One region of the Serratia sp. GW822-FHT06D09 genome, then DNA from elsewhere that is predicted to be linked to it. Evidence: riboswitches for the same ligand, from Rfam matches in the RefSeq annotation. Region 1 holds a riboswitch; each other region holds the start of a gene.

Region 1 (2,196 bases):
CGCTTCATCATTGGCGTCCTGAATTGAGCCGGGGCGCAGGCCATCGCCCAGGGACAGTGAGACGTCATAGGCGGCGCAAATTTCGCAGATTTCGCGGAAGTGCTGGTACAGGAAGTTTTCCTGATGGTGTGACAGACACCATTTAGCCATGATCGAACCGCCGCGCGAGACGATGCCGGTCAGGCGCTTGGCGGTCATCGGTACATAGCGCAACAGTACGCCGGCGTGGATGGTGAAGTAGTCAACGCCTTGCTCTGCCTGCTCAAGTAACGTATCGCGGAACATTTCCCAGGTCAGGTTTTCCGCCACGCCGTTCACTTTTTCCAGCGCCTGATAGATAGGCACCGTTCCGATCGGTACCGGGCTGTTACGCAGGATCCATTCGCGGGTTTCGTGGATATAGCGGCCGGTGGACAGGTCCATCACCGTATCCGCGCCCCAGCGGGTGGACCAGACCAGTTTTTCGACCTCCTCTTCGATGGATGAGGTCACCGCCGAGTTGCCGATGTTGGCGTTAACTTTCACCAGAAAATTGCGACCGATGATCATCGGCTCGGATTCGGGATGGTTGATATTAGCGGGGATGATGGCGCGTCCAGCGGCCACTTCCTGGCGAACGAATTCCGGCGTGATGTTCTCCGGCAGATTGGCGCCCCAACTTTGGCCTGGATGCTGCTGGCGCAGGACATCGCCACGGATACGCTCGCGGCCCATGTTTTCGCGGATGGCGATAAACTCCATCTCAGGGGTGATTACGCCAGCGCGGGCGTAGTGCAACTGGGTGACGCATTTGCCGGGTTGCGCCTTGCGCGGCCGCGGCAGATGTTCAAAACGCAGGTGATCCAGACCTTCATCCGCCAGGCGCTGCTGGGTAAAGCCGGAACTGACGCCATTGAGCAGTTCGGTATCACCGCGTTCAGCTATCCAGCCTGCACGCAGTTTTACCAGGCCGGTATGCACATTAAGTTCAGATTGCGGATCGCCATAAGGACCGGCAGTGTCGTATACCGGAATGGCTTCGTTGGGCTGGTACTGTGGGTTGTCTTTGTCGCCGCCAAGCAGCGTCGGGCTAAGCTGGATTTCACGCATCGGCACCCGCAGATCGTTGCGTGAGCCCTGCAGATAAATCCGGCGTGAATTGGGAAAGGACACGCCCTGAAGGGTATCGATAAACTGCTGGGCTTCTTCGCGTTGCTCTTTACGGGCACGGGGTTTTTTAACGTTAGACATAGCAAGTTCCTACCAGTGTGTTGGGTTGGGAATGTTGCTTGTCTGGAGCTCGGAGGGAGTAATGATGCTGGCCGACAGGGCGGGATTATCCCTGTTGGGATCACCTGCCTGTGGCGATAGATTACTCTTGTTCCCTTCGCGGGTATTAACCCGATCAGGTTCCGCGGATCCCGAATTAACGGTCTCAGCCTGGCCAATTTGATGAACAAATCAGGCGCTAGGCACTCCGACAAGATGCCCCCAGTATAGGAGGGTGAATAAAAAAAACTACAAAATTCTAACGTGCCTGATCCAGCGCTTTATCCGGCATCGTTTGCTGCCAGGCTTCGGTCGCCAGTTGGATCAGCTTATCTTCCAGGGTAAAACGTGCCGCCAGGGTTTCACCGATATCCGACAATGCCTGATGGAGTTCCAGGCACACATCCTGATCGATATCCACTTCGGTATAGCGATCGTGAAATGCCATAATCTGTTCGGTATTTGCCCACAGTTTGGGGTAGATGTTTACCGACAGCGTCATTTTCGGACTGGATGCGCCTTCCACTTGCTTGATAATTCTGTCATAGATATGAAAATGACCGGCGGAGAGGTAATCCACCAGATTATGGCAAAAGTTCTCCAGCGCTTTTTCATTCAGCGGCGTATGCTTTTCTTTATTCGGTTTGATACCCACGAGGGTGCAATAGGCGACCAGCAATTGCTTGCGAGCCTGAAGCCATTGATCAACTAATTCATTACTACCACCAACGCGCTGAGTCAGGCTTTCCAAACGGTTGAGCATGTTTGACTCCGTAAGTAATAAAACGTAACAGTAAGTTATTAAAATGTTACAAGGCCGATTTGTAGAGTGCCAGTGAAGCTGAGGTTGTGCAACAACGATATGGAACTTGCATTAACGGGTAATGAAAATGGCTGGTGGATTGTCAGCCATGAAAGCAAACTTTGGTTACCAAACGGTGAATTGCC
Region 2 (2,196 bases), on a different contig from region 1:
TTGAGCTTTGCAGATTCATGCCCAGCTTCGCCGCCCAGATCGCCGTGGCGTTTGAGCTGGCGCCCCACCAGATGCGATCGCGCAGCCCGGCGGAGAAAGGTTCTACCCGCAGCAAGCCCGGCGGGTTCGGGAACATCGGTTGCGGGTTAGGTTCAGCAAAGCCTTCGCCACGCAGCGCTTCCAACAGGACGTCGGTATGGCGGCGCGCCATATCGGCTTCGGTCTCGCCTTCGGCAGGCGTATAACCAAAATAACGCCAGCCATCAATCACCTGTTCGGGAGAACCGCGGCTGATGCCCAGTTGCAGCCGCCCGCCGGAAATCAGGTCGGCGGCGCAGGCATCTTCGACCATATAAAGCGGATTTTCATAGCGCATGTCGATCACGCCGGTGCCGATCTCAATACGCTGGGTTTTGGCGCCGATGGCTGCCAGCAGCGGGAATGGCGAGGCAAGCTGGCGGGCAAAGTGGTGTACGCGAAAATAAGCCCCATCCGCCCCCAGCTCTTCTGCCGCCACGGCAAGATCAATGGATTGCAGCAGCGCATCTGCCGCCGAACGGGTGCCCGACTGCGACGAAGGCGTCCAGTGGCCGAAAGAAAGGAAGCCGATTTTCTTCATGGGGTGATCCTTAGATTCATTAATGACCGGATTACAGTGACAAAAATCGCCCCCTTCCGGCCAGAAATATCGTGGCCGATCGCACTAAACGGATCCTTTTACGCCACGACGCCACACTGCCTGAGCATTGTAATCAAAAAGTAAATATCGTATAACAGGCTCCTCCGAGGGGTGTCCTGTTACGGGCTGAGATGGCGCAAGCCGAACCCTTTGAACCTGATCTGGGTCATGCCAGCGAAGGGACGGTCGGCAATCCCCTCACGGCGGTTGCCTGTTCATACCTCACCTCAGCGCGCCCGGATCTCCACTCACTTTTGGAGGTCCCATGTTTACTCCCTTATTCGATAACGGTCTTTACGGAAAGCTGCGCCAACAGGCCGGCGGTCACTGGCAGGACTATGTGGCACACCCCTTTATTCAGCAACTGGCCGCCGGTACGCTGCCGGAACCCGCTTTTCGCCGCTACCTGACGCAGGATTATCTGTTCCTGATCCACTTTGCCCGCGCCTATGCCCTGCTGGTCAGCAAACTGCGCACCCTGCCGGAAATGCGTGCCGCTACCGCTTCGCTCAATGCGATTGTCGCCGAACTGCCCCTGCACCTGGCCTATTGTGCCGACTGGGGATTGAGCGAACCGCAGATAGCCGCCGAACCCGAAGCGCCGGAAACCCTCAATTACACCCGCTATGTGCTCGATATCGGCCACGCCGGAGATGCTCTGGATCTGCTGGCAGCGTTAATGCCCTGCGTCGCCGGCTATGCCGAAATCGGCCTGCGCCTGCTCAACGATCCCAACACCGTGATGGAAGGCAATCCCTATGCCTCGTGGATCCGCAACTATGGTGATCCCGCCTATCTGAGCGGCGTACAAGCCTCCCTCGACCTGCTGGAAAACGTTGGCCTCCAGCGGGGTGCCCCAAGCCGTCTAAACGAACTGTCGGCGATTTTCACCACCGCCACCCGCCTGGAATCCGCCTTCTGGCAGATGGGGTTGAATGCCCAATGAGCCTCGGCGACACGCAGCACGGCAATGCCCGGCCCGGTATTCAGGTACGGGATCTGACCCTGCGCTTTGGTCAGCAGGTGATTTTCGATGGTCTGAATTTCGATATCGCCGGCGGCAGCTTCGTTGCCCTGCTCGGTGCCAGCGGCGCGGGGAAAACCAGCCTGCTGAAGATCATCGCCGGGCTGGCGAAACCCACCTCCGGTACGGTTATCGGCAGCGATGGCCTACCGATCGCCGGACGTATCGCTTATATGGGGCAAAAGGATCTGCTCTATCCCTGGCTGACAATTGACGAGAATATTAGCCTCGGTGCGCGGCTGCGCGGCGAAAAGGTCGACCGCGCCTGGGCGGAACATCTGCGGGAACGCGTGGGCTTGACCGGCTATGGCCGCAGCTTGCCTGCCGCGCTGTCCGGTGGCATGCGTCAACGTGCCGCTATTGCCCGCACGCTGTATGAGCGCCAGCCGATTGTGTTGATGGATGAACCCTTCTCCGCGCTGGATACCATCACCCGCGCCATGATCCAGCAGCTGGCCGCCGAACTGCTGGCGCAGCATACCGTGCTGCTGAT
Region 3 (2,196 bases), on a different contig from region 1:
AAAGCGTTCCGCCAACTCAGGTTGCTTGCTGGCCTTGAGTTTGCCCGCCACTTCCACCTGCAGATAATGGCCTTCACTGAAGTTGGCAGCGGCGTAGCTGTCTTTTTTTTCTTCAATCAGATGGTAGGCTGGGGAGGTGGTGTAGCTAAGCACCAAATCGCCTTCGCCTTTCAGGAACAGGCCATAGGCTTCGCTCCAGCCCTTGGTCACGGTGACGGTTTTCTTCGCCAGCTTCTGCCAGGCTGCCGGTGCCTGATCGCCATACACTTTCTGCATCCACAGCAGCAGACCCAAACCTGGGGTACTGGTACGCGGATCCTCATAGATCACTTTCCAGTTCTGGCTGCTGTCGACCAGCTCATGCAGGCTTTTGGGCGGGTTTTTCAGCTTTTCTTTGTTGTAAACGAAGGCAAAGTAGCCGTAGTCATAGGGGACGAAGGTTTTGTCTTGCCAGCCGCCCGGTACGTTCAATTTGCTGCTGTCGACGTCGCTTGGCGCGAATAGCCCAGTTTGCTGCGCCGCCTGTAGCAGGTTGTTGTCCAGCCCCAGCACCACGTCGGCGGCGCTGTTTTTGCCTTCCATGCGCAGGCGGTTAAGCAGTGAGACACCGTCTTCCAGCGCGACAAATTTCAGCTCGCAATCACATTGGGCCTCAAAGGCTTTTTTGACCGCCGGGCCAGGGCCCCAGTCAGCGGCGAAGGAATCGTAGGTGTAGACCGTCAGCGTGGGCTTGGCGAACACCGGTGCTGCGCAAAACAACAGTAACAAGGGCAGGCTTTTTTTGACCACTTTGCACTCCTGAAAATTTAGGGGGGCAAGGGTATCTGAGGGGGCAAGCGGCTGATGCCGGATCGCTGGGCTCAAATCCCTCCGCCGGTATTGACCGGATCAGGTTCGACGGGTTTGTTCTCAGCAAAACCGGCCGCTTGCGTTTTCATTACGCTGCTGTCGTTTCGCACCCCGTTGAGACGGCGCCATTGTAAAGACTAACGGGCGCCGGTGAAAGGTGCTTATGCTTCCGGCGGCGCAAACCAGGCGGATTTGAAATCGAACCAACCCAGAGTGTTCATTCGCACGCCGCGCATGCTGCGCTGGCCATGCAGTTGCAGCCAGTGGTGGAACAGAGGATGCAATTGATGGCCGCTGACCAGACGTTGGCAAAAGTCCGCCAGCGGCAGGGCATTGGCGCGCCACAGCGCCGCATCTTCGGACAAGTCCTCACTCATGCAGTGCTGCATCAGCGGCAGTTCATACAGGGTGGCGAACAGTGAGAACTCCAGCGGCAGGTAAAAGTTGGCGCTGCCGAGCCACAAATCGGTGCTCGCGTCGCCTTTATGCCAGGTAGCGTAATCGACAATCTGAATATTCAGCTTAATGCCGTGCTGCGCCAGCAGCGGCTCGATGGCCTGCTGAATGGCGTGGAACTCCGAGTGTTCGCTGTAGTAGGTCAGGGTCAGTTCGGTCAATCCGGCCGGTTTGGGCTGCAATGCCAGCGCGCGATTGTGGTGCCAGCGCGGCAGAATGCCGTAGGCCGGTGACCAATAGCGTTGATAAACAGGGCCGGCGTTGCTCAGGAGCGAAATAGGGTTGATCAGTTCGCATAACCAGCTGCGGATGACCGGATCGGCCGCCAGCGGAGAGCGCTGATCGAATAGCAGAAAATAGCAGCCTTCTTCCAGTCGACTTTCCAGCTCGTTTTTCCCGGTATCGTCCGCCTGGAGCTGTACGCCGGAGTGTACCAGTTCTTCGGTCACCTCTGGCAGCACCCAGATATTGACCTCGTCGATCAGTGCGCGATAGCCAAAGTAATCATCAAAGGCGTGAATTTTCATCTGGCTGCGGTGATTGCGCACCACGCTATAGGGGCCGGTACCGACCGGATGGCGCGAGAACTCCGGCAGGCTCTGCCACTCGCGCGGCAATATCATGGCGTGCACGCTGCCCAGCAGCCACGGCAACCAGTAATCGGGGCTATGCAGATGCACGTCAATCACGTAGGGCGTCGGCGACGTCACGCGTTCGATATGGGAGAACAGCGGTTGTGGCATCAACCGGCTGAGCGAACTGATGACATCTTCCATTTCCAGCTCGCGCCCATGGTGGAAATGAATGGCCGGGCGTAAATAAAAGCGCCAATGCAACGGCGTTAAAGCTTGCCAGTGATGAGAAAGATCGGATTCCAGTTCCCCGTTTTCC
Region 4 (2,196 bases), on a different contig from region 1:
CCCCCTTTCATCAACACCGCCTGACACCCCATCGCCAGGAGCGCCCGGCCCTGCTCACGCATCTGGCGCTCATTTTCCGCCGGGGCGCACGCCAGCAGCGCCGCCGCCTCCGGCAGGTTCGGCGTGATGATCGACACCAGCGGCAACAGTTCACGACGGATCGAATCCACCGCCTCCGGCGCCAGCAGCGGATCGCCGCTTTTTGCCAGCATCACGGTATCCAGTACCACAAAAGACGGCTGATAATGGCGCAAACGCTCCGCCACCGCCTGCACAATATCGGCGTTGGCCAACATGCCAATCTTGGTGCTGTCGATGCGCAGGTCGCTGAAGACGGAATCCAGCTGAGCGGCGACAAAGGCCGGATCTATGTTGTAGACCGACTGCACACCACGGGTGTTTTGCGCCACCAGCGCGGTAATCACCGAGGCACCATAGGCCCCCAACGCAGAAAAAGCTTTTAGATCGGCCTGAATGCCGGCGCCGCCGCTCGGATCGGTCCCGGCAATTGTCAGTGCGTTAATGCGTTTCATTGCAGTTCCTCCGGGCGCAGTTGATACAGTGCGTCGAGGAACGCCGGGGTGAAACTGCCCGGCCCGGCGGCACGGCGCGTGGCCCGTTCACCGCAAAGCGACATCACCCGGCAGGCGGTCGCCACGTTATCGAGCCGATCGCCCGGTAAACTGCAAAATGCCGCCACCACCGCAGAAAGTGCACAACCGGTACCGACCACCCGCGTCATCAGCACATCACCGCCGGTGACCGCCCAGTCACGCTGGCCATCGGTGATGTAATCAACAACGCCGGTTACTGCCACTACCGCACCGCTGCTGCGCGCCAATTCGCGCGCCGCCGGCAATGCCGCCAGCGAGTCGTCTGCACTGTCTACGCCACGTCCGTTAGCCTGCAAACCGCTCAGCGCCATGATTTCAGAAGCGTTGCCGCGGATCGCCGCCGGCTTCTCACCCAACAAACGATGGGCAAACGCAGTGCGATAGACCAACCCGCCGACCGCTACCGGATCCAGCGTCCAGGGTGTTTGTGCCACGTTGGCAGCTTCCACCGCAGCCAGCATGGATTCAGCGCGTGATGCATTGAGGGTGCCAACGTTGATCAGCACCGCATCCGCCAGTCGGCTGAACTGCGCTGCTTCGGTCGGTTCTACCACCATCGCCGGCGAAGCGCCGAGCGCCAACAGGACGTTAGCCGTCAGTTCCTGCACCACTTCGTTGGTCAGGCAATGGATCAGGGGCGATTGGCGTTTAAATTGAGTCAAACAGGCCGCGGCGCGGGCGCCGGGGAAAACATCAGGTCGAGCGAGCATATTCCTCCCAACCGGCGTTCAAGAAGGCGGGTACCGGTTGGGGCACCGAGACTTCCCTACGCTGGCATAATCCAGATCAGGTAATACGGGTAAAATCTCAGCCACCGCGCATCGCGCAGGGCACCCCGAGTCAAGACGGCCATTATTGGGGTTGCCGCCGGTGAGGTCAATCGCGCTATAGTGTCAAAAAATAAAAAGGAGGCGCCATGCAGATAAGAAAATACCAAGAGGCCGATCGCCCCTTCCTGCGCACCCTGTATCTGGCTTCGCGTAAAGCGGCGTTTCCGTGGCGCGATACCGAAGATTACCGGCTGGAGGATTTCGATCGCTCAACGCTGGGCGAAGATATTTGGGTGGCGGAAGATCAGGGGAAGCGGCTGGGATTTGTGTCGATTTATCGCCAGGACAACTTTATTCACAACCTGTATGTCGATCCGCATCTGCCGCCGCTCGGCGTCGGCAGCGCTCTGTTACAAGCGGCGGAACAGACCTTTACCGCCACCGGTTCGCTGAAATGCCTGGTGAAGAATAAGAAGGCGCTAGCGTTCTACCACAAGCACGGTTGGCGAATCATCGCTACTGGCAATGACGGCGGGGAAGAATATTACCTGCTGCACTCCCCGGCAAAATAAAATAAGGGCACAGCGCAAACCGTGCCCGTTCATTAAAGCCCCCGGCTCAGGCGACAGAAGCCGCCGGGGTCAGTTTTGCGCGTGCGCGGATATTTCTGACCAACAGCCCCGACACTATGATCCCGGCACAGGCAAACATGCCCATCAGCCCGAAAACGATCTTGTAACCGGTCAGTCCTGGGAAGGCATCGAGAATATGACCGTACAGGCTAAAACAGAACATCGCCGGGGCATAACCGA

What was found. Region 1 has a riboswitch for thiamine pyrophosphate ahead of thiC (phosphomethylpyrimidine synthase ThiC). Riboswitches for the same ligand answer to the same signal wherever they lie in the genome.
Region 2: linked by a shared signal. The riboswitch ahead of AC1RKG_RS08870 (TenA family protein) and the one ahead of thiC (phosphomethylpyrimidine synthase ThiC) in region 1 are both predicted to bind thiamine pyrophosphate.
Region 3: linked by a shared signal. The riboswitch ahead of thiB (thiamine ABC transporter substrate binding subunit) and the one ahead of thiC (phosphomethylpyrimidine synthase ThiC) in region 1 are both predicted to bind thiamine pyrophosphate.
Region 4: linked by a shared signal. The riboswitch ahead of thiM (hydroxyethylthiazole kinase) and the one ahead of thiC (phosphomethylpyrimidine synthase ThiC) in region 1 are both predicted to bind thiamine pyrophosphate.

Annotation. Positions count from the first base shown of each region.
Region 1 covers NZ_JBXALO010000019.1:7,649-9,844, reverse strand. The annotation lists gene thiC (phosphomethylpyrimidine synthase ThiC) at 1-1,230, opposite strand, end outside; TPP riboswitch at 1,345-1,469, opposite strand; gene AC1RKG_RS24255 (Rsd/AlgQ family anti-sigma factor) at 1,508-2,011, opposite strand; gene nudC (NAD(+) diphosphatase) at 2,111-2,196, shown strand, end outside.
Region 2 covers NZ_JBXALO010000003.1:252,774-254,969, reverse strand. The annotation lists gene AC1RKG_RS08875 (LLM class flavin-dependent oxidoreductase) at 1-619, opposite strand, end outside; TPP riboswitch at 777-879, shown strand; gene AC1RKG_RS08870 (TenA family protein) at 945-1,625, shown strand; gene AC1RKG_RS08865 (ABC transporter ATP-binding protein) at 1,622-2,196, shown strand, end outside.
Region 3 covers NZ_JBXALO010000006.1:192,996-195,191, forward strand. The annotation lists gene thiB (thiamine ABC transporter substrate binding subunit) at 1-789, opposite strand, end outside; TPP riboswitch at 848-973, opposite strand; gene sgrR (HTH-type transcriptional regulator SgrR) at 1,011-2,196, opposite strand, start outside.
Region 4 covers NZ_JBXALO010000011.1:104,262-106,457, forward strand. The annotation lists gene thiD (bifunctional hydroxymethylpyrimidine kinase/phosphomethylpyrimidine kinase) at 1-533, opposite strand, end outside; gene thiM (hydroxyethylthiazole kinase) at 530-1,324, opposite strand; TPP riboswitch at 1,361-1,462, opposite strand; gene AC1RKG_RS21635 (GNAT family N-acetyltransferase) at 1,531-1,956, shown strand; gene AC1RKG_RS21640 (MFS transporter) at 2,003-2,196, opposite strand, start outside.